DNA from 3 places in the Pseudarthrobacter sp. MDT1-56 genome. Region 2 is predicted to be linked to each of the others. Evidence: predicted binding sites of a transcription regulator. Region 2 holds the regulator's gene; each other region holds the start of a gene.

Region 1 (7,725 bases), on a different contig from region 2:
TTGTCGATCCGCTCCCCCAGGGACGTATAGGCCAGGCCATTGGGTCCCGTGGCCAAGTCGATGCCAATGACGGCGCCGGTGGGCGGGAGCGGGGCTGGCAGGTCCTGCTCGGCCGTCAGGAGGACAAACCAGCGCCGCCCCTCCCGCTTGACTGACACCGTCTTAACACGGCCCATGACCTCGCGGTGCTGCTTGACCCTGACGTGCCCGACGCCCTTGAAGTAGGCCCGAGTCTGCGTAGCGTGCGAATCCCACTTGGCGCCGTCCCCGTTGCGGTGGTCCACGGTATGGAACTGGCCGGCCTGCTTGAACCGCGGGTAGCCCGGCGTCTCTCCGGCCTTGACCCGCCGGAAGAAGGCCTGAAAGGCCTTCTCCAGCCTACGGAGTGTCTGGGTCTGGGCGGCGTAGGACCAGCGTGCCTCTGAAGGATTGTTCGTCCTCCGGGCCGTCAACTGGGCAGACTGGCAAGGGAAGCTGACCCTGGTTTTGGAGTGCCCCCACGCCTCCCTGCGTTCCTGCAGGGCGTCGTTGTAAAGGGACCGGTGGTCATCCAGCATCGCCACGAGCACGTCCAACTGCTTCGAGGTCGGGTACGCGCGGAACTTGTACGCCCGGATCATGGCATCCGGTGGCGGGTTTCCATAGTCCGCACCGACTTTCTCGCAACGAGATGGACCCTATTAGATGCATGTATCACTAGTAGAGCAGACAAGACTGACAATGTCAGTTGACATGGATAAATGCCCACCCGCCCGCACCAGTCCTCCGAGGAGCAGACACTCCGGTGGGCTGACCGCAGGTCGATGGTCGGTGCTCGGATACGCGAACTCCGACTCGGCCAGGGCCTGTCCCAGGAGGCTCTGGCCCTGGAGTCCGGGTTGAGCCGGAATATGATCATCGGCATCGAGTGGGGCAAGAAGAGTGTGGCTTACGAGCGACTTTGGGATATCGCCGACGTGCTTGATGTGCCGGTTACTGAGCTGCTGCTCCCGCCAGGCGCGGCTGCAAAGAACAGGCCGTACCGGGGCGGTCGGCGACCCATGGGCGGGTAGCCCGCGGCGGAAGCTGTGAACCGTCGCCTTGGCAGGCGTCTATCAGCACAATGTAGGAGGCATCGGTGCCGGCATGAATGTCGCCATCATCATGTTTAGGAGCCGTAACCAGCCACCCAGTTATATTGCTATTTCAAGTGAATTGGGCGTCGCTGCGCGGCTCCCCCACCCACGCCTACGGCGTGGTGTCCAAAGAGACAAGAGCCCTGATGTGTGAGGGGGCAGCTCCAGTCGGACTGAGTAAACGCGCGGCCATCCTGCCCTTGTCCGTGAGGACCACAAACTCCGGTCGGTGGCCACCCTTGGGAGGACGCCCGCGAGGGTGCCGTCCTGTTCGCTCAACTAGGCCCGCGTTCATGAGGGCGCTTGTGAATGGCGCCTGTTCCGCGCTGGTGAACACCATGCCCGGTAGGACGTCGAGCTGAAGACTGATCTTTTCGTCCGTGGCGAATCTGTTGATTTGTCCGATTGAGATCGGGTCCAGAGTCCGAAGGATGTCGTACGCATCCAGCATCTCATCCATCTCCTCAGGATCCGGCCACAAGTCCAACTCAGACGGCTCCCAGTACCCGTCGTCGTCCTCCATGTCATCCACGTCAGGGAATCGCGAAGAGGCAGATCGATTGACCGGCTGGGCACCATGCGCTTGCGACCTCAGGATCCCAACCGCATCCCCGAAGTCGAGCGGAGAATCCGATTCCTTACTCTGGATACTCGCTCGTCGCAGGTTCCCTGTGAGTTCTTTGACGACCTCGCCATACTGGTCCCGAAGAAGTTGGTCAGAATTCGCCACCGTCGTACCAATGCGGGCAAGGGAAGCCTGAGTGGCGGCATTGACCTCCAAAGCTTGCCTGCGGGTCTCGGAAGAATCAGCTACCTGAGCAACATAGACAATTAGTTGGGCACCGAATGCAATGACGGCAAGTGCTAGCGCAGTAGTGGCAAGTGAGTCAGCACCGACACTTGTGGCGATCGTGATAAGCGAGATCAGGAGACCCATCATCACAAGTGCTGACAGCACTGCAACCGTGCGCCAGGTGATTCTCAGGTGTGTTCCCTGTGGAGCGGGAGATTCCATCTCCTGTGCTTGATCAATCGCGTCTGCTGGCATCGTCATAGGGGAAGTCTATTGCCCAAACGAAAGCAGAATTCCTACTTCCAGGCTGGCGGTGCACTTACGACTTGTGGCATTGGCGGCCATGGAGATGGTGCAACTCAGAAGACACTCGATAATTTCCTAAGGTTTCATACGCGTGTAGCAGGAATCCCGCCTACGGTTTGGGTCCGTGCACCACGGATTGCATTTCGGTGTTGGAATCATTTCATCCCCCAACCCATTGTTCATGAACCTGGATTACTGACTGTACGGTCCCTTGCACCGCCTTGCCGTGCAGCGATTTGGGTCGTCTGGCCCCTGGTATGCGTCCTGTAGTGAAAATCGCCCTGGATGCCGTAACCCACATGCTGACCCGTGGTAGGTCTGCGGTGACCGCGACGCCTGGCCCCACCGCCCGGCGACGACGGCACCAGCGGGACGCCAGAGAACGCAGCAGTAGACCGGTGTTGGCTGCACTCCCAACCCGGCGGCCATGGCAGGACGGGTCCATTATGGACAGGCGTTTGCGGCGCGCTCCTGACTCGGAATGGGTGCTGATGTACCGGCTCGGACTGAGCCGGAAACGCATCGCTGCCCTCGTGCGCGTTCCGCCCGCGGCCGTCGGCTACCACTTGGTGATCGCCCGCCGCCAGGATCCGGGACTCGAGGCCGAGCACCAGACTGCCGCTGGCGCCGTACCCGTTCCTTGCCCCTCGCCCAAGGATCTTGCCCGCATGGAAGAGTCGCCTGGGTTTCGGCCGAAGGCCGGTTCCCTGAAGGCCGTTCCGGCGACCGGGACGAAAGGTCGATGGCGCGCTGGCTGTCCGGTCGCCGGCGCGAAGCCGCCGAGGGCACCCTGGACCCGGCCTACAGCGACGGTCTTGCCCGGGCGCCCGGGTGGCTGGAAAACCGCAGGGAAGCGGCGGACGAAGCCCGCTGGCGCCAGCGCTTGGACGAGCTCGTGGAGTTCAGGAGGGAAGGCAACGACTGGCCGCGCCACCACGACTATGAATCAGAGCGCGAACACGCGCTGGGCGTGTGGATCCACACCCAGCGGTACAAACGCCACCGTCGCGAACTCGACCCCGTCAAGATCAAGCTCCTCGACGATGCAGTTCCGGGTTGGCGGGCCGGGAGAACCCGGGGTTGCCCACGCCGGCGGTGACCCGAAGGCCGCGCCCTCCCGGCAGCCGTGCGGGCAGGACGTCACGCCTGCGAGTACCCTGAGAGTGGTTCTCCAGCCCCCCCAGCTTGGAGAACCGGAGCCTCCGCGCTTGAGTCCTGGACTCGCGCGGAGGCTTTCCTTATACGCCGGACAGAAACCGCGCGTGGGCACGAGAGTTATCCCACCGGGATAGGCGTCCATCGGGGACACCGTCAGCTACCGGGCCGCGGACATATTAGGCGGCCCGGCAGTCGCGACTCGGTGAATGCTTTGTTGGTGTGAACTGCCTCAGGTCAGTGGAGGACGGGTCCACCCGCCACGGCGAGCTCGCTGATCACGCTGATCGCCTCGTCAACTTCGTCCGCGCTGTCCTGGTCGACATTAGGAAACAGTCCGGGCGCTTCCTCGTCGCCAAGGTGTGGGTACTTCTCTAGGAGGAACCGCCGCCGGTACGCTGTGTTGGCGGCGTCAACGATCCCCTCCAAGGTGGTCCAGTTGAGGGTGCCTCCAACGAGGATCCCGGCTACGGGTACGACTTTGCCGAGCCCTTGCTTGGTAAGGCGAACGCCGAATGCCCTGGCGAACTGTTTCGAGACCTGAGCGACGATTGACTGGTCCAGAATCTCCCAGGTTTTTTTGCGGACGAGTGCTTGGGTGAGCCGCGAGATGTCGGCCATTGCGGCGGACTTCGCGCCGGCTGATATAGCCGTTCCGGCATTGACGACTGACATGATGAAGAGCTTCTCGGCGGGCTCTTCCGGATCGTAGCCGTAGAGCAGCGATACCTCGCCGACGCAGCGGGAACCGAGTGCCAGAACGAATGCGGCGTCGCCAACGAAAGCGCCGGCGATTACTGCGCCCGAAGGCGCCGCCGCGACTCCGCCGGTGAGGGGGATGGCGAGTTCTCCTCCGGAGATCGCGAGCCCTGCAGCTGCTCCCGAGGCTGCCGCGGCTATCGGGTAGCCCCAGCTCGCTCCCCGTCCACGGACAGCGTCGATCTGCTCGAGGTCGAGGCGTCGCAGGTCGGGAAGTGATGCAACGTCGTGTCCGCGTTTCCTGTGCTTTTTCACGACCTGTTTGGGTGAGAGTCCCGCCCGTGAGGCCCGTGCCACCGTCTGCCGCATCGACGCAAAAGCAGCGCCGCTCCAGTTGGCCATGCCGTCGGGTATGGCATCGGCGGCCTTGCGGGCCCCGGTGCCTATTGTCTGAGCGCCCTTGGCGACCATTTCCTGCCCATGCGAAACGGCGGCGTGGGCTCCTGGGCGTTCTTCCAAGTACTTCGACGCACGTTTGCCGAGTTCCGCAGCGCCGCTGGCCACTTGCTCGCCGGCGTCCCTCATCACTCGAGAGAGGGGGCGGCCCTGGAACCATTGGACGTTGCGCCATGCATCGAGCTCATAGGCCGAGGGTTCAGTCATGCCGCCATTGTGCCCCACGATCACGTGTGAAGGACTCCGACACGTGATTGGCCCCGAGCGCTTGAGCACGGGCGGCTCGGCTTCGAAGCTGCGCTGGGCTTAGGCCGTCGATGCGGACGGCGGCATGCGGTGCCCGCCCTTACGGCGTGGATGGCCCCTTCAATTCGACGTAGTAGTCCGGCATTAGCCCGTCTGCGCGCACAGTGTGGCGGGCGCTTACGAGCTTGCTCTAGCCGACCATGTCCATGAGCGGGCGGCGGCGATCTCGTGGGCGAGGGCGCGGAGGGTCGAGTTTCGTGCACGCTGGGAACGTAGACACCTGGGTTTGAGCCGCTCGAAGAGTGTGGCGGGATACGGCGGGCGCCAGGCGCCGGTGATGGTTCTTTTGTCGCCCCCTACAGCTATAGTTTAAATCGAACATATATTCGAATAGGGGCGTGTTGTGGGCGTTGTTGTTGGTCCCCGTGTGATAGATGCGGGCGCATCGTTGTTGTCGGTGCTGATCTCTCCGGTCGCTGTTGCGGCCGGATATCCCTCGCCGGCGCAGGACTACTTCGATGGCCGAATCGACCTGAACGAGCACCTGATCAAAGACATCACCAGTACCTATGTCGTGCGGGTGTCCGGGGAATCGATGGAAGGCGCCGGCATCAGCGACGGCGATGAGCTGATCGTCAACCGGGCCCTGGAACCGGTGGACGGGTCCGTGGTCGTCGCGGTCCTGGACGGCGAACTGACCATCAAACGGCTGCGGATCACCGGAACCGGGGTCGTACTGCAGGCAGAGAACCCGGCCTACCCGGACATCCGGGTCCCGTCCTTATCCGATCTCGTCATCTGGGGCGTCGCGACCCGGTGCCTTCACCATGTTTAAGATGCGCTATTGCGTTAAACGGGAACGTTGCCGGCAGGGGGCAAGCAATGTCTAAGCCAGCTCTCATGCGGCATCAGCCGCAGATCGCGCACGTGGATGTGAACTGCTTCTATGCCTCAGCCGAGCGGGCGTTCGACCCGTCCCTGGAGGGCCGGCCCGTCATCGTGCTCTCCAATAACGACGGCTGCGCCGTCACCCGCTCCCCCGAAGCCAAGGCCCTCGGCATCGCCATGGGTGAGCCGTGGTTCAAACTCGCCCCTCGGGCCAAGGAATGGGGACTCGTTGCCCTCTCGAGCAACTACGAGCTCTACGGGGACATCAGCGCCCGCGTGATGGAACTTCTCGGCCGGTACTCCGCCTGGCTGGAGGTCTACAGCATCGACGAGGCGTTCCTCGGCGTCAAAGGCAACCCGGACGAACTCCTGGCCCTGGGCCGGGACATGAAAGCCACCGTGCGGCGCAATGTCGGCGTCCCGGTCTGCGTCGGGATCGCACCCACGAAGACGCTGGCGAAGCTGGCCAACAAATGGGCCAAGAACAACCCGGCCTTCGACGGCGTCTGCCACTGGGACTCCGTCCCCGCCGCCGAGCGGGAAGGGCTGATGCGCCGCCTGTCCGTGATCGAGATCTGGGGTGTCGCCACCCGGCTGACCAAACGCCTCAATGCCCTGGGCATCCATTCCATCCTTGATCTGTCCCGCGCGGACCCGGTCATGATCCGGGACCGCTTCTCCGTCGTCATGATGCGCACCGTCCTGGAACTGCAGGGCACCCCCTGCATCCCGATGGAGGAAGAGCGGATCGGCCGGGACCAGCTCATCTTCTCCCGCTCCTTCGCCACCCCCATCACCACCGCCGGCGGGATCCGGCAGGTCATGAGCGTCTACGGCCAGCAGGCCTCAGCACGGCTGGCCAAACACGGGCTCCAGGCCAAGGTCCTCACCGCGTTCGCCGGCACCTCCCACTTCAACCCGAAAGACACCTCCTACCCCTCGGTCTGCGTCCCGCTGCCCATTCCCACCGCCGACCCGGTCATCCTGACCAAGGCCGCGCACGCACTCTTGCCCCGCATCTGCGAGGGCATCAGGTACGCCAGGGCCGGGATCATGGTCACCGACCTGCGCCCCAGCGGCAACCAGGCACCCCTGGCCCTGTTCGAAAACCCGCACGAGGAACGCCACGTCGGAACCCTCCTGGAAGACATCACCCGCCGCTACGGGCGCGGCTCCATCGGCCTGGGCCACGGCGGCATCCGCGGCGGACCGGACTGGACCATGAAACGGGACATGCTCTCCCCCCGCTACACCACCCACTGGGACGAACTCCCCCTCGTCAAAGCCGCCTAACCAAACTTCACCCGCACGACAGCACCACGAAAGAACGTACCCCCATGACCAGCACCATCGAAGCCCCAGCCCAGACCAACGATCTTCAGGTCCGGACCGACCCGGCAGGTAAACCCCTCGCCATCCGCCACGAAGGACGGATCTGGCTGGTCGATCCCGACACGGACTCCCAGCACTGGTACGGACGCGACGCCTGGTGGGACACCCGGCGCACAGCAGCCGTCGGCAGCGGCGACCTGGTCAGCACCGAATTCTGGCGGGTACAGGTCCGCTCCGGTAACCATTCAGCCCTTTGGACCGCGACGCTCCGCCGGGAACCGCTCTCCACCCAGTGGCTCCTGGTCAGCATCAGCGACGCCGACGAAACAGCGGAAGAGGAGTGAACGGCCATCCCATCAACGACCAGACGTGGCAGCGATTAGGACGGAATTCACGCTGCCGATCCTGCAGCAGGCACGGCGCAGGCTCTCAGAGCTCATGGAAGACCCCGAACCCGTGATGCAGCAGCCCGTCCGCGTCTTCATCGACGACGGCACTTTCAGCCTCGGATTCCAGTTCCTCCCCGGCGGACAGCTCCACCCGACCGTCATAGAGCTTTTCCGGAGGGCGATGGGACTGAATTTCCCCCATAACTACTTCACAGTCTGGATGGTCAGCCCTTCCAGAGACCTTGCGGGCTCCCGTCCCGTTGACCACCTCAAAGCCGGCCCCGCTCCCTCACTGCACGCGCTGGAATCCTTCCGGTGGCATCAGAACTGGCCCTTGACTGCCCTG
Region 2 (7,725 bases):
TCCTTGGTCCAGCCGCGGCCGGCCAGCGTGGTGCCGCGGACATCCAGCCCGACGGCGATCCTGTCGCCGAAGCGCTCGATCACCCGGGCAGTCCACTCCGGGTTTTCCAGTGCCGCGGTGCCGAGGTTCACGCGGGCGACGCCGAGCTCCAGGGCCTTCTCGAGCGACTCGTCGTCGCGCAGGCCCCCGGAGAGCTCCACCTTGATGTCGAGCCGGCCGACCACTTCGCGGAGCAGTTCGGCGTTGGAGCCCCGGCCGAAGGCGGCGTCGAGGTCGACGAGGTGGACCCACTCCGCCCCCTGCTGCTGCCAGTTCAGCGCGGCTTCCAGGGGGGTGCCGTAGCTCGTTTCGCTGCCGGCCTCGCCCTGGACGAGGCGGACTGCCTGGCCGTTGACGACGTCGACGGCGGGGAGCAGCTCCAGCACGGGCAGCGGGGTTTCGGTGGTCATCGTAAATCCTCAGTTTTCAGGGGTCGGCAGGTGGTCGGGGCGCCGCGGGCGTCAGGCGGGCAGCGTCAGGAGGTAGGCGGCGAGCAGCGCCATCCCAGCCAGGACGTAGAACACGACCTGGACCCAGCGCGGGCTTTTCTGCTGGCGGAAGGACAGCGCTCCGCCGACCAGCAGGCCGGCGAGCCCCATCAGCACGATCGGCCACATCTAAGCGGTCCCGGCTTCCGGGGGTGTCACGGCTGTCGGGGCCGGGGCTGCGGAACGGTCCCGCAGGCCTTCCACCCAGTTGCGCAGCAGGCGTCCACCGGCGTCGCCGGACTTCTCCGGGTGGAACTGCGTCGCGCACAGCGGGCCGTTTTCCACGGCGGCGATGAAGGGGGCACCGTGCTCCGACCAGGTGACAAGCGGCGCCGTCATCCGCGGCTGGATAACATCGAAGTCCCACTGCTGGACCCCATAGGAGTGCACGAAGTAGAAACGCTCGTTTTCGACCCCGGCAAAGAGCCTGGAGCCCGCCGGCACGGACACGGTGTTCCAGCCCATGTGCGGTACGACGTCGGCGGGGAGGAGTTCGACCTTCCCGGGCCACTCCCCCATGCCTTCGGCTTCTGTGCCGTGCTCGACGCCGGCTTCGAAGAGCACCTGGAGGCCCACGCAGATGGCCAGCACGGGGCGGCCGCCGGCGACGCGGCGGCCGATCATGCGGATGGCATCGACGGCTTTGAGCTCACGCATCACCGTTTCGAACGCCCCGACACCGGGGACCACGAGCCCGTCGGCGTTGAGCACATCCTCCGGCTTGGAACTGAGGATCACCTCGGCACCGGCGCGTTCGAGGGCGCGCACGGCGGAGCGGACGTTGCCGGAGCCGTAGTCGAGGACCGTGACGGTGGGCTTGCCCTCGGCCGACACCGGCTTCCTGCCGGCGTCGGGGTTGATGATGGCGCCGTCCTTCAGCACCTTGCCGGTCACAACGCGCCCTTGGTGGACGGGATGCCCTCGACCCGGGGATCCGGTTCGATGGCAGCGCGCAGGGCGCGGGCGAAGGCCTTGAACTGGGCCTCGACGATGTGGTGCGGATCCCGGCCTGCGGTGACGTTCATGTGCAGGCAGATTCCGGCGTGCAGGGTGATCGCCTCGAAGATGTGACGGGTCAGGGACCCGGTGAAGTGTCCGCCAATCAGGTGGTACTCCTGGCCGGCGGGCTCGCCACCGTGCACGAGGTAGGGGCGGCCGGAGACGTCGACGACGGCCTGCGCGAGGGCCTCGTCGAGGGGTACCGTGGCTTCCCCGAAGCGGCGGATCCCGGCCTTGTTCCCCAGCGCGGTGCGCAGGACTTCGCCGAAGGTGATGGCTACATCCTCAACCGTGTGGTGGACATCAATGTGCGTATCGCCGGTGGCCTTGACCGTCATATCGATCAGGGAGTGCTTGCTCAGCGCCGTCAGCATGTGGTCGTAGAACGGAACGGACGTGCTGATGTCGGAGACCCCGGTGCCGTCCAGGTTGATCTCGACCAGCACGGATGACTCGCTGGTGGTCCGCTCCATGCGTGCGGTCCGGCCCTCGGCAGCGGTTGATCCGGTGTTGCTCATGTGGGTGTCCTTTGGATGACGACGGTGCCCGGCGAACAGGGCAGGGTGGATGTCCTGGGTTAAGTCTAGGCGGGCTGCACTGCTTGGCCGGCCAGGATCCGTTCGAGGGCTTCGAGGAAGGCTGTGGTTTCCGTCTCAGTCCCGGCGGTGACGCGAAGGTGCCCGGGAATCCCAACATCGCGGATCAGCACACCGGCGTCGAGCAGGCCCTGCCAGACCTCGTGCGGATTGTCCAGGCCGCCGAAGAAGACGTAGTTTGAGTCGGAGGCGGCCGGTTTGAGGCCCATCCGCTGCAGTTCGGACACGATCCTGTCCCGCTGGCGCTTGATGTCTTCGACGTCGGCCATCAGCGCGACCCGGTGGTGCAGGGCGGCCAGGGCTGTCGCCTGGGTGATGGCCGAAAGGTGGTACGGGAGCCGGACCAGCCGCAGGGCGTCCGTCACCTCGGGCGCCGCCGCCATGTAGCCAACACGGGCGCCGGCCAGGGCGAAGGCCTTGCTCATGGTGCGCGAGACGATCAGCCGTTCCCGGCCGGGCAGCAGCGTGAGGGCGCTGGGCGTGCCGTCGTGGGCGAACTCGTGGTACGCCTCGTCGACGATCACGATGGTCTGGCTGGCTTCGCCGGCCTCATAGACGGCCTCAACGACGTCCAGGCCAAGCCCGGTGCCGGTGGGGTTGTTCGGGGAACACAGGAAGACGATGTTCGGCTGGAGTCCGCGGACCTGGCGGGCGGCCGATTCCGCACTGAGTCCGTAGTCATCGGCGCGGGCCCCGACGATGTAGCCGGTGTCGGTACCGGAGGCCAGCAGCGGGTACATCGAATATGTGGGAGGGAAGCCGAGGGCGGTGCGCCCCGGGCCGCCGAAGGCCTGGAGGATCTGCTGGAGAACCTCGTTGGAACCATTTGCGGCCCAGATGTTGTCGGCACCCAGTCCGTGGCCGAGGTATTCCGCGAGGGCTTCGCGCAGTTCCGTGAATTCGCGGTCCGGATAGCGGTTCAAGCCGGCTGCGGCAAGCGTGACGGCCTCGGAAATCGCGGCCCGCACGTCGGCCGGGACACCATGGGTGTTTTCGTTGACGTTGAGCAGGATGGGGACGTCCAGCTGCGGCGCGCCGTACGGCGTCAGGCCGCGCAGGTTGGTCCGGAGGGGAAGTCGGTTCAGGCGCTCTAGCTGGTCAGTCACTGCACCAGTTTAAGTGAGATCGCGGCGGGCCCTGAAACTGTGACGGATCGGGCGGGTTACTTGGACGGAATGAAGAGTGCCTGGCCCGGCACAACACGGGCGGCGTCCAGGTTGTTCAGCTGGATGATATCGGTGACGACGTCTCGGGGGTCGCGCTCCGGCGCCACGGCCTCGGCGATGGCCCAGAGCGACTCACCGGGCTGCACCGTCACGGTCACGGTGGGAGTCAGCGACAGCCCGGCAGCGGACTCTGCCGCCTTGGCCGGGGCGTTGAGGAAACCGCTGAAGGACAAAATGAGCGCGGCCAGCAGAATCAGCGGCACCCCGATGAAGACAAAGCGCCCCCGCCGGGTGAGCCGCAGCGGCGCCTGCTTGACCCGCGGCCCCCGGCCCGCATTGCTGTTTCCGCCAGCCGGGACGTGCTGGGCGATGGGGCCCTGCTGACCAAAGGCGCCCTGCTGGCCGGCGGACGTACCGCCCTCTGGGCGGCCGTAGTTGCCGAATGCGTCGCGGCCGAAAGTGTCGTGAAACGCGCTTGATGCTGACATGAACTGAGCCCTCCTGGACCATACTGTGCCGCCCGGCGTACTCCACGTACTTGCCGCCAACCGGCCTAACCTTCGAACAAAGAACCGAACGTCACGCTGTGTCCGAACAATGCTCCACCCTCTAACGGCGATGACTAGAACACATATTCGAACCTTGCTTGTTCTGTTTTAGCACTTATCAACGAACAATGTCGAGACTCGCTAGAACAAATGTTTGAAAAAGCAGTGTGGCTGGCCTACGTTTGAGCTACAGAACAACCACTTCTGCAGTTGATCAGCAGGGTCTGACATTTCAGGCCGGAAGTTCCCGGCAGCCGCAGCCACGGCGGCCGGGCCGAACGGAAAGGCGTTGGCGAACATGGCAGCACCAGCCACTGGCGGCAGGGCCACCCAGCAACGGAGCCCGCAGGCAGCCCGGCCACCAAAGAGCCTCACCGTCCGGCAAAAGAAGATCCTGGAAACCATCCAGCGCTCCGTCACGGACAACGGCTATCCGCCCTCCATGCGCGAGATCGGCGACACCGTTGGCCTGGCCAGCCTCTCCAGCGTCACCCACCAGCTCTCCCAGCTGGAGAAACTTGGCTACCTGCGGCGTGACCCCAAGCGCCCCCGCGCCATGGAAGTGCTGATGCCGCTGACCCTCGACGAGGGAACCACGAAGATTTCAGGGGTGGAGAAGTCCAGCGGACTGCGCACGGTCGGCGGATTGTCGGTCTCCGAGCTGGCCAGCGCCACCGACACCGCCATGGTGCCGCTGGTGGGCCGCATTGCCGCGGGCGGGCCGATCCTGGCCGACCAGGTCGTCGAGGACGTGATGCCCCTGCCACGCCAGCTGGTGGGCCACGGCGAGCTCTTTATGCTCAAAGTCGCGGGGGACTCGATGATCGACGCCGCCATCTGCGACGGTGACTGGGTGGTTGTGCGCCGGCAGGGCGACGCCATCAACGGCGACATCGTCGCCGCGTTGCTGGATGACGAGGCGACGGTCAAGACATTCCGCCAGCGCGACGGCCACACCTGGCTGCTGCCGCAGAACACCCAGTACGAGCCCATCCTCGGCGATCACGCCGTCATCATGGGCAAAGTCGTCTCGGTGCTGCGCTCCCTCTAGGACCTCTCAGGACCGGCACGTCAAAAGCCGCGAAATGGGCCCCTCCGGAATCGGACGGGGCCCAACGCGTTTGTGCGGACTACTTGGCGGGCTGCCCGGATTCCTTCGCGAGCCGTTCCAGGGCTGCGTAGGCAATCGCGGGGTCGGTGGTGGGCCAGAACGGCGGCAGGGCGGCGCGGAGGAATCCCCCGTAGCGCTCGGTGGAGAGTCGTGAGTCCAGCACTGCCACCACTCCCCTGTCCGTCGTCGTACGGATCAGCCGGCCGGCACCCTGGGCCAGGCGGATGGCGGCGTGGGTCGCGGAAACGCTCATGAACCCGTTACCGCCGGCCTGGGCCACCGCACGGGACCGTGCTGTCATCAGTGGGTCGTCGGGCCGCGGGAACGGGATCCGGTCGATCACCACGAGGCGGCAGGAGGTCCCCGGCACGTCGACACCCTGCCACAGCGACATGGTGCCGAAGAGGCAGGTGTCCGGTTCGTCGGCGAACTGTTTGACCAGCGCGGTCATGGTCGAATCCCCCTGGCAGAGGATGCTCATGTCCAGCCGCGGGCGCAGGGCCTCAGCGGCTTCCTCGGCGGCGCGCCGGGAGGAGAACAGGCACAGTGCTCCGCCGCCGGAGGCCCGGATCAGCTTCTCGAGCTCGTCTAGGGCTTCCGGGGACATGCCGCGGCCGGGTTTGGGCAGGTGCTTGGCAACGTAGAGGATGCCCTGTTTCGGATATTCGAAGGGCGAGCCGACGTCGACCCCGGTCCAGCTCGGGGCACCTGGCCCTACCAGGCCCAGGCCGCCGGCGGCGGGTTCGAAGGCTGACCCGATCGCCAGCGTCGCCGACGTCAGGATGACGGTGTGGTCCGCGAACAGGCCCTCGCGGAGCCGTCCGGCGACGCTGAGCGGTGCGATGTTGATCAGGGCCGGCGCGGACTCGTCCGGCTGGGAGTAGCCCTGCTGCGGGTCGAAGGTGCTGTTGCGGGAAAACCAGACCACCTCGCGGTTTTCGCGGGCGGCGAGCAGCCGTTCGCAGAGCTCCAGGATCACCATGAGGCGGGAGCGCGCGAGCTGGCGGCCGCCGTCGGCCGTGTTGGCGCTGTCCCCCTTGGAGTCCGAGAGCGCCGCGCGGCAGGCGTCCCGCAGCTGGTCCACGCAGTCCAGTTGTTCGCTGTTGAGGCCGTTGGGCATCAGTCCGCTGGGGACCCCTTCGATGGCAAGTTCGAGGTTGGACGCGGCGTTGTTCAGGGCGTCCACCGTGATGCCGGTGTGCTTCCGCGCCCCCGACGCGGCGGCGTGCACCATCGCGACGGAGAGCTGGCCGGACACGGCGCCGGTTACCCGGTCCTGCAGCTCGTGGGCTTCATCCACCACCACCACGTCGTATTCCGGCAATACCGCCAGGCCCTCGAAGGCGCTGACAGCCAGCATGGCGTGGTTGGTGACGACGACGTCGGCGTCCGCGGCGTTCTGCCGGGCCAGTTCGCTGAAGCATTCGGCCGCGAGGGGACATTTCTGCGCGCCCAGGCACTCCATCGAGGTGACGGAGACCTGCCGCCACGCCCGGTCCGTGACCCCGGGCAGGAGCTCGTCACGGTCCCCCGTCACGGTGTCCTCGGCCCATTCGCGCAGCCTGACGACTTCCTTACCGAGCTGGGACGACGGGCCGCCCATCGCCGCGGCGAAATGCGGGACGGACGTGTCCTCGCCGAGCGAGAAGAGCTGGCCCTCGGAGGGCTCTTCGGAGGGGAAACCGCCCTCGAGCTTGTGGCGGCACACGTAGTTGGAGCGGCCCTTGACCAGGGCGACCTTGACTGGCCGCTCCAGCGCCGGGGTGATGGTCTTCAGCAGCCGGGGCAGGTCCCGGCCAACGATCTGGGTCTGCAGGGCCAGGGTGGCGGTGGAGACCAGGGTGGGTTTGTCGCTGACCAGCGAATGGGCGATCAGCGGGATCAGGTACGCGAGGGACTTCCCGGTTCCGGTGCCGGCCTGGACCAGCAGGTGGTCGCCGCTGTCAATCGCGCGCGCCACCTGCCGGGCCATCTCGTGCTGGCCGTCGCGGCTCTGGCCGCCCATGCCGGACACGGCGCGGTCGAGCAATTCGATCACGAATTCCCCGCCGCGCGGGCCGCGCGTTCCTGCCGGACGTTCTCCCGCGGGTTCTGCCCCCGCGGTTTCGGTCCCGGCGGCTTCCGTCCCGGTGTTATCCGTTTCTGCGGGGTCCTCCGTTGCGGAGTCCGTTGCCGGGGCCGGACCGCCCGTGCCGGTGTCCGCCCCGGTCACCGCTGCCTTAGTCATTGCTGATGAACGAATCCAGTTCAGCGGCGAATCCTTCGCGCACCATCACGACGGCGCGGGTGCCCGCTTCCTCGTGGTCGAGGCTGAGGATCTCCGCGTCGGTCTCGTGCAGCTTGCTGAGCAGGTCCCCGCGGTTGTACGGGATCATCAGTTCCAGCTTCACGCTGGGCCGCGGGATGCCTTCGCTGATGGCCTTGAGCAGCTCCGGGATGCCTTCGCCCGTGCGTGCCGACACCACCACGTGGCGCGGTTCGCGCTGCTTGAGCCGTTCGATCACGAAGGGATCGGCGGCGTCGGCCTTGTTCAGGACGATGATTTCCGGCACCTTGCGGGCGTCGACTTCGCTGAAGACCTTGCGGACCGCGGCGATCTGTCCCTCCGGATCCGGGTGGGAGACATCCACGACGTGCAGGATCAGGTCCGCGTCGGCGACTTCCTCCAGCGTGGAGCGGAAAGCCTCCACGAGCTGGGTGGGCAGCGACCGGACGAAGCCCACGGTATCGGCCAGGGTGTAGCCCAGCCCGTCCGAGGTCTCGGCCTTGCGGACCGTC
Region 3 (7,725 bases), on a different contig from region 2:
GGAGCACCTCTCCGAACCCGTTAATTCTTCCAGTCTATTCCCGCAGCAGGATACTTCGATAACCGGCGGCGATACGGCGACGGGCCGGAGAGCGTCACGAATGACGTTCTCCGGCCCGTGGGGACCACCGGAAGACCCCCGGTGGTGACCGGTCCGGCAGGACCGTGGCGGCTACGCGGTGGCCGGCTCCGCCGGGGAGTCGGTCTTGGCGGCAGCGTGGGCGCGGCGATGGTGCACGCGCTCGGCCTGCTTGACCAGTTCCGGTTCGCCCTGGCGCAGCCAGGCGTAGAGCGGCGCGGCGATGAAAATCGTGGCAGCCGTGCCGATCAGGATCCCGACAAACAGTGCCAGGGAGAGGTCCCGCAGCGTTCCGGCGCCCAGCAGTCCGGCACCGATGAAGAGGATGGCGCCGACCGGGAGGATCGCCACCATCATGGTGTTGATGGAGCGGACCAGGGTCTGGTTGACGGCCAGGTTGACTTCCTCGCCGAAGGTCCGACGGGTAGAGGCCTGCAGGTCCGCGGTGTTCTCACGGATCTTGTCGAAGACCACCACCGTGTCGTACAGCGAGTAGCTCAGCACGGTCAGGAAGCCGATGATGGCCGACGGCGTGACTTCGAAATCGCTCAGTGCATAGACGCCGGCGGTGATGAACATCGTCACGAGCATGCCCACGATGGCCGAGAGAGACATCTTCCAGGTCCGGAAGTACAGCGCCATCAGCACGGCGGCGAGTCCGACGAAGATCGCCAGGCCCAGCAGGGCCTGCTTGGTGACGTCAGCGCCCCACGTGGGGCCGATGAAAGTTGATGTCACCTCGTTGTCGGTTACGCCGTAGACCTCGGTGAGGCTCGCCTTGATCTGGAGCGTCTCATCTTCCGTGAGTTTGTCCGTCTGGATCCGCATCGTGTTGCCGGCGACGTTCGCCACTCGGGGGACGCTGCCGGGGACAACGTCCTCCACAGCCTTTTCGCCGATGGCTGCGTCGGTGGTTTTCACGTTGGAGACGGTGAATTCCGAACCACCGCGGAATTCGATGCCGAGGTTGAAGCCGCCCTTGACGACCGGCAGCAGGATCGACAGCGCCACGAGGACGCCCGCGATCAGGAACCAGATCTTCTTGGATCCCACGAAGTCGTAGGAACGTTTGCCCGTGTAGAGCTCATTGCCAAAATTGGCGAAACTGGTGGCCATTTAGTTGCCCTCCTTGGACGTGCTCTTGGAGGAGCCAGCAAGCTGTTCCTGTCGTTCCGCGAGGCGTCGTTCTGCAATGGTCATCCGGCGTTCGGCCTCAGCCGTGGCGCCGGTGTTCTTGGCGCGGAGCGCGGCAACTGCAGCCGGCTTGTCCGCGGGAGTGCGGAACCGGCCCGCGCCCCGGTACAAGGGAACGGCGCCGAGGCTCTTCGGGTCCAGTCCGGAGAGCGGATGGCCTTCACCGAAGAACTTGGTGCGGGCCAGCAGCTGCAGGGTCGGGTGGGTGAACATAAAGACCACGATGAGGTCGGCAATGGCCGTCAGGCCGAGCGTGAACGCGAAGCCGCGGACGTTGCCCACTGCCACGAAGTACAGCACGAGGGCGGCCAGAAGGTTGACTGCCTTGGATGCCAGGACGGTGCGCTTGGCGCGCCTCCAGCCGTTCTCGACGGCCGAGACGAGGCCGCGGCCTTCACGGAGCTCATCGCGGATACGTTCGAAGTAGACGATGAACGAGTCCGCGGTCTGGCCGATGGCCACGATGATGCCTGCGACGCCGGCCAGGGACAACCGGTAGTTCTCGGTCCAGCCGAGGATCGCGATGGCCAGGTACGTCAGCGCTCCGGCCACCACGAGGGAGGCGACGGTGACCAGGCCCAGTGCCCGGTACTGGATCAGTGAGTAAACCACCACCAGCAGCAGGCCGATCAGGCCGGCAAGCATACCCATCCGCAGCTGCTCACCACCGAGGGTGGCAGAAATCTGCTGTTCGCTCTGGATCTCGAAGCTGATCGGCAGGGCGCCGAAGCGGAGCTGGTCGGAGAGGGCCTTCGCGGACTCCTCGGTGAAGCCGCCGGTGATCTGCGGACGGCCATCGGTGATGACGGCGAGGGACCGCGGAGCGGAAATGACCTGGTCGTCGAGGACGATCGCGAACTGGGACTTCGGATCCGAGCCGCTCTGGCCGCCGCCGGCGATGTAGAACTGGTACAGCCGCTCGGTGACTTCCTTGAACTTGGCGGTGCCCTCGTCGTTGAACTGGATGTTGACAGCCCACTCGTTGGTCACGGCGCCCTGGGCACCGCGCTGCAACTGGAAGGAGGAACCCGCAATGTCTGCGCCCTTGACCTCAACCGGGCCAAGGATGTACTTGATCGCCGGCGAGTTGGCGGTGGCCGGTTCGCAGGTGACCAGCGGCTGGGTCGGGTCGGAGCGTTCCTGCTTGTCCTGCGAGGGGTTGTCACAGTCGAGCGTCTCGAACTTCTTGTAAATTTCGGGAGTGACCCAGTTCACGTCGCTGCCGTTGGTGGGCTCAGCGGTGGGCTGGGGCAGCTGGTCGTCCGGGGTCAGTGACTCCGCGGGGACAGCTGCGCCCGGACCAGCTTGGAGGACGGGCCGGAAGTTCATGTCGGCGGACGCCTGGATCAGCGCCCGGGTTTCCTTGGACGGTGTGCCCGGCAGGCTGACGACGACGTTGCGCCCGGACTGCGTGCTGATTTCAGCTTCCGCGACACCGGAGCCGTCCACGCGCTGACGGATGATCGCCACGGCCTGGTTGAGCTGTTCTTCGTTGATGTCCGAACCGCCCTCAACCTTGGGCGCCAGGATCATCTGGGTGCCGCCTTCAAGGTCCAGGGCGAGCTTTGGAGCCCAGCTCGCCTGGCCGGCCATGGTGCCGCCTGCCAGGACGGCGGTCAGGACGGCGAGGATAACGCCGAGCCAGACCAGCACCCTGAGGGCTGAGTTTTTGGGGCCAGTTCGTGCCATTGTCGATCTTTCTATTATTTACGGAGGAAACCGCCGGGCGGCCCGGTCGGGCCGCTCCGGCGGTGGCCCGCAGCCGTTACTTCGCGGGATAGCTCAAACAGGCAGACTAGCTGTCTTTTTTACCTTCGTCGTTGAGGCGGCGCAGGGTTTCTTCCGGCGTCTCGTCGCGCGGGGCGTCGTTGACGGGGGCGGCGCTGTCGGCCTTGTCGATGGTCAGCGAGGAGGCATCGTTGGGAACGACGGCGGGCTCCTCAGCGGCGACAACCGGTTCGACGATCTTGGTGACGGCCTGGCGGTGAACGGTGGCGGTGTTACCCGGGGACAGTTCCAGCAGGACCTTGTTCTCTTCGTCGTCGATCTCGACGATCCGGCCGTACAGGCCGAAGCTCGTCATGACCTCGACACCCGGGGCGAACTTCGACTGGAGCTGCGCCTGCTGCTGCTGGGTCTTCTTGTTGCGGCGGAACATCATAAAGACGAAGACGCCGAGCATGGCGAACAACAGGATGGTCATGATGTCGATACCGCCGCCGGCCTGCGGCTGGGTCTGGGCAGAAATAAGTCCGAACACAGGAATAGTTCCGTTCTGTACTTGCGTAGCTGGTTTTACAGCAACGTCCGCTTCGCTCCGGGCTGGCTGCGAATCATGCCCAGCCGACGGCGGCCAGGTGCTGGCCGCGCACAGAAACAAAGACCCGAACGTGCCGAGCGTCATTCCAGTCTAAAGGGAAAAGGTTACGGAGCGGTGCTATTGACTATTACGGATCCATTCCGGATCAGCGTCCTGGCCAAGCCCGTCCGGCACGTCCGGGGTGTCGTCCTCTGCACGGAAGAGCTCGAGCGGGTCCTGGGCGAAGATCCCGGACGGCACCGCGAAGCCGAGGTGTGTCCAGGCCGGGGCGAGCGCGATGCGCCCCCGCGGGGTGCGTCCCAGCAGTCCCTCGCGGACGAGGTATGGCTCGGCGACGGTTTCCACCGTTTCGGTCTCTTCGCCGACGGCGATGGCCAGGGTGGACAGGCCCACGGGCCCTCCGCCGAATTTGGTGATGAGAGCCTCCAGGACGGCACGGTCGAGACGGTCCAGTCCCCGCTTATCGACCTCGTACATGTCCAGCGCCGCGGAGGCGGCGCGTGCGTCGATCTGCTCGATGCCGTGCACCAGTGCCCAGTCGCGGACCCGGCGCAGGAGCCGGTTGGCGATGCGGGGCGTGCCGCGGGAACGGCCCGCGATTTCGCTGAAGCCGGCGGAGTTGACCTTGAGGTCCAGGAGGCCGGCGGAGCGCCGGAGCACGAGCTCCAGTTCGGCTACGGAGTAGAACTCGAGGTGGCCGGTGAAGCCGAAGCGGTCCCGGAGCGGGCCGGGCAGCAGGCCGGCGCGGGTGGTGGCCCCCACCAGGGTGAAGGGCGGGAGTTCCAGCGGGATGGCGGTGGCGCCGGCACCTTTGCCGACGACGATGTCGACCCGGAAGTCTTCCATCGCCATGTAGAGCATCTCCTCGGCCGGCCGGGACATCCGGTGGATCTCGTCGAGGAAAAGCACTTCACCTTCGGAGAGTGAGGACAGGATGGCCGCCAGGTCCCCGGCATGCTGGATGGCCGGGCCGCTGCTGATCCGCAGCGGGGCGTTCATCTCGGCTGCGATGATCATGGACAGCGTGGTTTTCCCCAGCCCGGGAGGGCCGGAAAGCAGGACGTGGTCAGCGCTGCGGCCGCGCATGCGCGAGGCCTCCAGGACCAGGGAGAGCTGCTTGCGGACCCGGTGCTGGCCGACGAAGTCGTGCAGGTTCTTGGGCCTGAGGGCGGCTTCGATGACCCGCTCCTCCGGCTCCTCTCCCCCGGCGACAATCGACGGCTCAGCCACGGGCGCCTACCCTGTTCCCGGCGCGGGCGCCGTCCTGGCCCAGCCAGCGGAGGGTGGCGCGCAGGATCTCGGCGACGTTGCCCTTCTCGGCCAGTTCGGGGGAATCAGCCAGGGATTTGTCGATGCTGGCGGTGGCGTCCTTCTCGGACCAGCCAAGACTCGTCATGGCTGCAACGACCTGCGGCTTCCAGACCGTTTCGGAGGACTCCGCCGGGGCCGTGGCGCCGGTGGCGGTGCCGTGCGGCACGAGTTTTCCGGCGAGTTCCAGCACGATCCGGCCGGCGACCTTGGGGCCGATGCCGGGCACCTTCGTGAATTCCTTGCCGTCGCCGGAGTGCGCGGCGACGCGGATGGCTTCGGGCTCGTGCACGGCCAGGACGGCCAGCGCCAGCCGGGGGCCGACGCCGCTGACGCTGAGCAGGACATCGAAGACTTCGCGTTCGTCGTCGCTGCCGAATCCGAACAGGGTGAGGGAGTCCTCGCGGACGATCAGGGAGGTGAAGAGTTTCCCCTCCTCGCCGGCACGGAGCCTGCTGAGGGTCTGCGGCGTGGCGTTCACGCTCATGCCGGCGCCGTTGAGGTCGATCACGGCGGAGGACAGGCCGACGTGCGCTACGGTTCCGCGGAGAAAACTGATCAAAGCCGGGCTCCTGAAAATTCAGCTGAAAGATAGAACCGGGAAGACCCGGCTATCCGAACATATCTACGAATACCCTATCAAGGGCTGGGACCGGACAGCCGGACATTCAGCGTGAACGGCGCGCTTTGGCTTCCGCGTCTGCCCAGGCCCGCTGGGCCGGGGTCAGGGAGAGGCTGCCCGGTCCCGTGGTGGCGACCGCGGCTCCGCTGCCGGCCCGCCAGGCGTGGGTGATGGCCAGCGCGAGGGCGTCGGCGGCGTCCGCCGGCCGGGGCGGGGCGTCGAGCCGGAGGATTTTGGTGACCAGCTTCGTGACCGCCTCCTTGTTGGAGGTTCCGCTGCCGGTGACGGCGGCCTTCACCTCGGACGGGGTGTGCAGGGCCACCGGAATGCCGCGGCGTGCGGCAGCGGCGATCACGACGCCGGAGGCCTGTGCGACCCCCATTACGGTGCTGACATTGAGCTGCGAGAAGACGCGTTCGACGGCGAGGACGTGGGGTTCGTACTGGTCGAGCCACTCGTCGATGGAGGTGGCGATGACCAGCAGGCGCTGGTCCAGGCTCTCCTCCGGGGAGGTTCCGACGACGCCGAACGCCACCAAGGTGGCGCGGCGGTTCTTTTCGACGTCCACGACGCCGATCCCGCAGCGGGTGAGGCCCGGATCGACGCCGAGGACGCGGAGGGTCACTCGGATTCCAGTGCGGCCTGCACTTCGTCGCTGAGGTCGGCATTGCTGTAGACGTTCTGGACGTCGTCGAGTTCCTCGAGGGCATCGACGAGCTTCATGAACTTCTTGGCAGCGTCGAGATCCAGCGGGACCTGCATGGACGGGACGAACTCGGCCTCGTCGGTGTCGTATTCCATACCGGCTTCCTTGAGCGCATCGCGGATGGCCTGCAGGTCGGTCGGTTCGGAGTGGATCTCGAAGCTGTCGCCGTTGTCCTTGACTTCCTCGGCGCCGGCGTCGAGGACGGCCATCAGGACGTCGTCCTCGGTCAGGCCGTTCTTGGGCAGCGAGACGACGCCCTTGCGGGAGAAGAGGTAGCTGACCGAGCCGGGGTCGGCGATGGTGCCGCCGTTGCGGGAGATAGCGAGCCGGACCTCGGACGCTGCACGGTTCTTGTTGTCCGTGAGGCATTCGATCAGCAGCGCGGAGCCCTGCGGTCCGCGGCATTCGTACATGATCTCGGTGTAGTCCACGACTTCGCCGGTGAGTCCGGCGCCGCGCTTGATGGCGCGGTCGATGTTGTCAGCGGGGACCGAGGTCTTCTTGGCCTTGGTGACGGCGAGTTCCAGGCTCGGGTTGCCGGCGAGGTCCGGGCCGCCCATACGTGCGGCAACTTCGATGTTCTTGATCAGCTTGGCGAACGACTTGGCCCGGCGGCTGTCGAGGATGGCCTTCTTGTGCTTGGTCGTCGCCCATTTGGAGTGGCCTGACATGCTTTACGCTTCTCCTCTGATCATTCGAATAAACAATTCGTGCACGCGCTTCTCCCCCGTCACTTCCGGGTGGAAGGAGGTGGCCAGCAGCTTGCCGGAACGCACAGCAACAATTCTAGCCGTCCCGGCCAGCGCCTCGGGGTGGGATGCCTTGGAAGGTTCCACTATGGCGAGGACTTCCACGCCGGCGCCGACGCGCTCCACCCAGGGTCCGCGGATGAAGACCGCATGGACAGGGGCGACGCCGTCGGCGGTGGCGCTGAAGTCCAGGCCCTTAAAGTCGAGGTCCGTCTCGAAGGACTCGCGCTGCCGGCCGAAGGCGTTCCGGCGCACCGTGATGTCCAGTCCGCCGAAGGTCTGCTGCGGGTTGCCGGCGAGGTCCTTTGCGGGGTCGGCGATCTCCTCCGCGAGGAGAATCATCCCGGCGCAGGAGCCGTAGACAGGCAGCCCGTCTTTGATGCGCTGGCGCAGCGGGTCGCAGAGCCCGAAGGCGCGGGACAGCTTGTCGATGGTGGTCGATTCGCCGCCGGGAATAATGAGTCCGTCGAGGCCGTCGAGCTCGGACGGCCGGCGCACGCCGGTGCCCGTGGCGCCGGCTGCTTCCACCGCGTGCAGGTGTTCGCGGAAGTCGCCCTGAAGTGCCAGGACGCCGATCCGCAGCCCCGTTCCCACACGGGAAGAGGGCGCAGAAGTGGGGTTGGTCATCGGACCAGCATAGTGGCCCGCGCACGTCGCCTGCCGCCGCCCGGCGGGCCTCCATGCCGCCGCTGGGATATATTACAGAGCATGTTTTACTTCAGCGTTCCGCTCGGCAAGCTCGTCCGCC

Evidence for each region. The regulator LexA, encoded in region 2, represses DNA repair genes until DNA is damaged. The targets are predictions, from matches to a motif close to TCGAACANNTGTTCGA.
Region 1: a site for LexA is predicted at 5,145-5,160, ahead of AC50YC_RS01940 (LexA family protein). Genes of this name have one in related genera too.
Region 3: a site for LexA is predicted at 5,516-5,531, ahead of ruvA (Holliday junction branch migration protein RuvA). Genes of this name have one in related genera too.

The regions. Positions count from the first base shown of each region.
Region 1 covers NZ_JBWZCK010000001.1:396,390-404,114, reverse strand. Annotated here, with positions in the region: gene AC50YC_RS01965 (RNA-guided endonuclease InsQ/TnpB family protein) at 1-620, opposite strand, end outside; gene AC50YC_RS01960 (helix-turn-helix domain-containing protein) at 741-1,052, shown strand; gene AC50YC_RS01955 (hypothetical protein) at 1,228-2,169, opposite strand; gene AC50YC_RS01950 (helicase associated domain-containing protein) at 2,957-3,313, shown strand; gene AC50YC_RS01945 (EcsC family protein) at 3,607-4,731, opposite strand; gene AC50YC_RS01940 (LexA family protein) at 5,174-5,605, shown strand; gene AC50YC_RS01935 (Y-family DNA polymerase) at 5,653-6,951, shown strand; gene AC50YC_RS01930 (hypothetical protein) at 6,996-7,334, shown strand; gene AC50YC_RS01925 (hypothetical protein) at 7,420-7,581, opposite strand.
Region 2 covers NZ_JBWZCK010000007.1:49,346-57,070, forward strand. Annotated here, with positions in the region: gene priA (bifunctional 1-(5-phosphoribosyl)-5-((5-phosphoribosylamino)methylideneamino)imidazole-4-carboxamide isomerase/phosphoribosylanthranilate isomerase PriA) at 1-449, opposite strand, end outside; gene AC50YC_RS11280 (hypothetical protein) at 501-656, opposite strand; gene hisH (imidazole glycerol phosphate synthase subunit HisH) at 657-1,421, opposite strand; gene hisB (imidazoleglycerol-phosphate dehydratase HisB) at 1,418-2,044, opposite strand; gene AC50YC_RS11295 (histidinol-phosphate transaminase) at 2,110-3,228, opposite strand; gene AC50YC_RS11300 (LysM peptidoglycan-binding domain-containing protein) at 3,285-3,776, opposite strand; gene lexA (transcriptional repressor LexA) at 4,135-4,887, shown strand; gene AC50YC_RS11310 (ATP-dependent DNA helicase) at 4,967-7,174, opposite strand; gene hflX (GTPase HflX) at 7,167-7,725, opposite strand, start outside.
Region 3 covers NZ_JBWZCK010000002.1:377,353-385,077, forward strand. Annotated here, with positions in the region: gene secF (protein translocase subunit SecF) at 172-1,194, opposite strand; gene secD (protein translocase subunit SecD) at 1,195-2,961, opposite strand; gene yajC (preprotein translocase subunit YajC) at 3,068-3,475, opposite strand; gene ruvB (Holliday junction branch migration DNA helicase RuvB) at 3,710-4,822, opposite strand; gene ruvA (Holliday junction branch migration protein RuvA) at 4,815-5,462, opposite strand; gene ruvC (crossover junction endodeoxyribonuclease RuvC) at 5,569-6,147, opposite strand; gene AC50YC_RS04980 (YebC/PmpR family DNA-binding transcriptional regulator) at 6,144-6,899, opposite strand; gene pdxT (pyridoxal 5'-phosphate synthase glutaminase subunit PdxT) at 6,903-7,604, opposite strand; gene AC50YC_RS04990 (Mur ligase family protein) at 7,686-7,725, shown strand, end outside.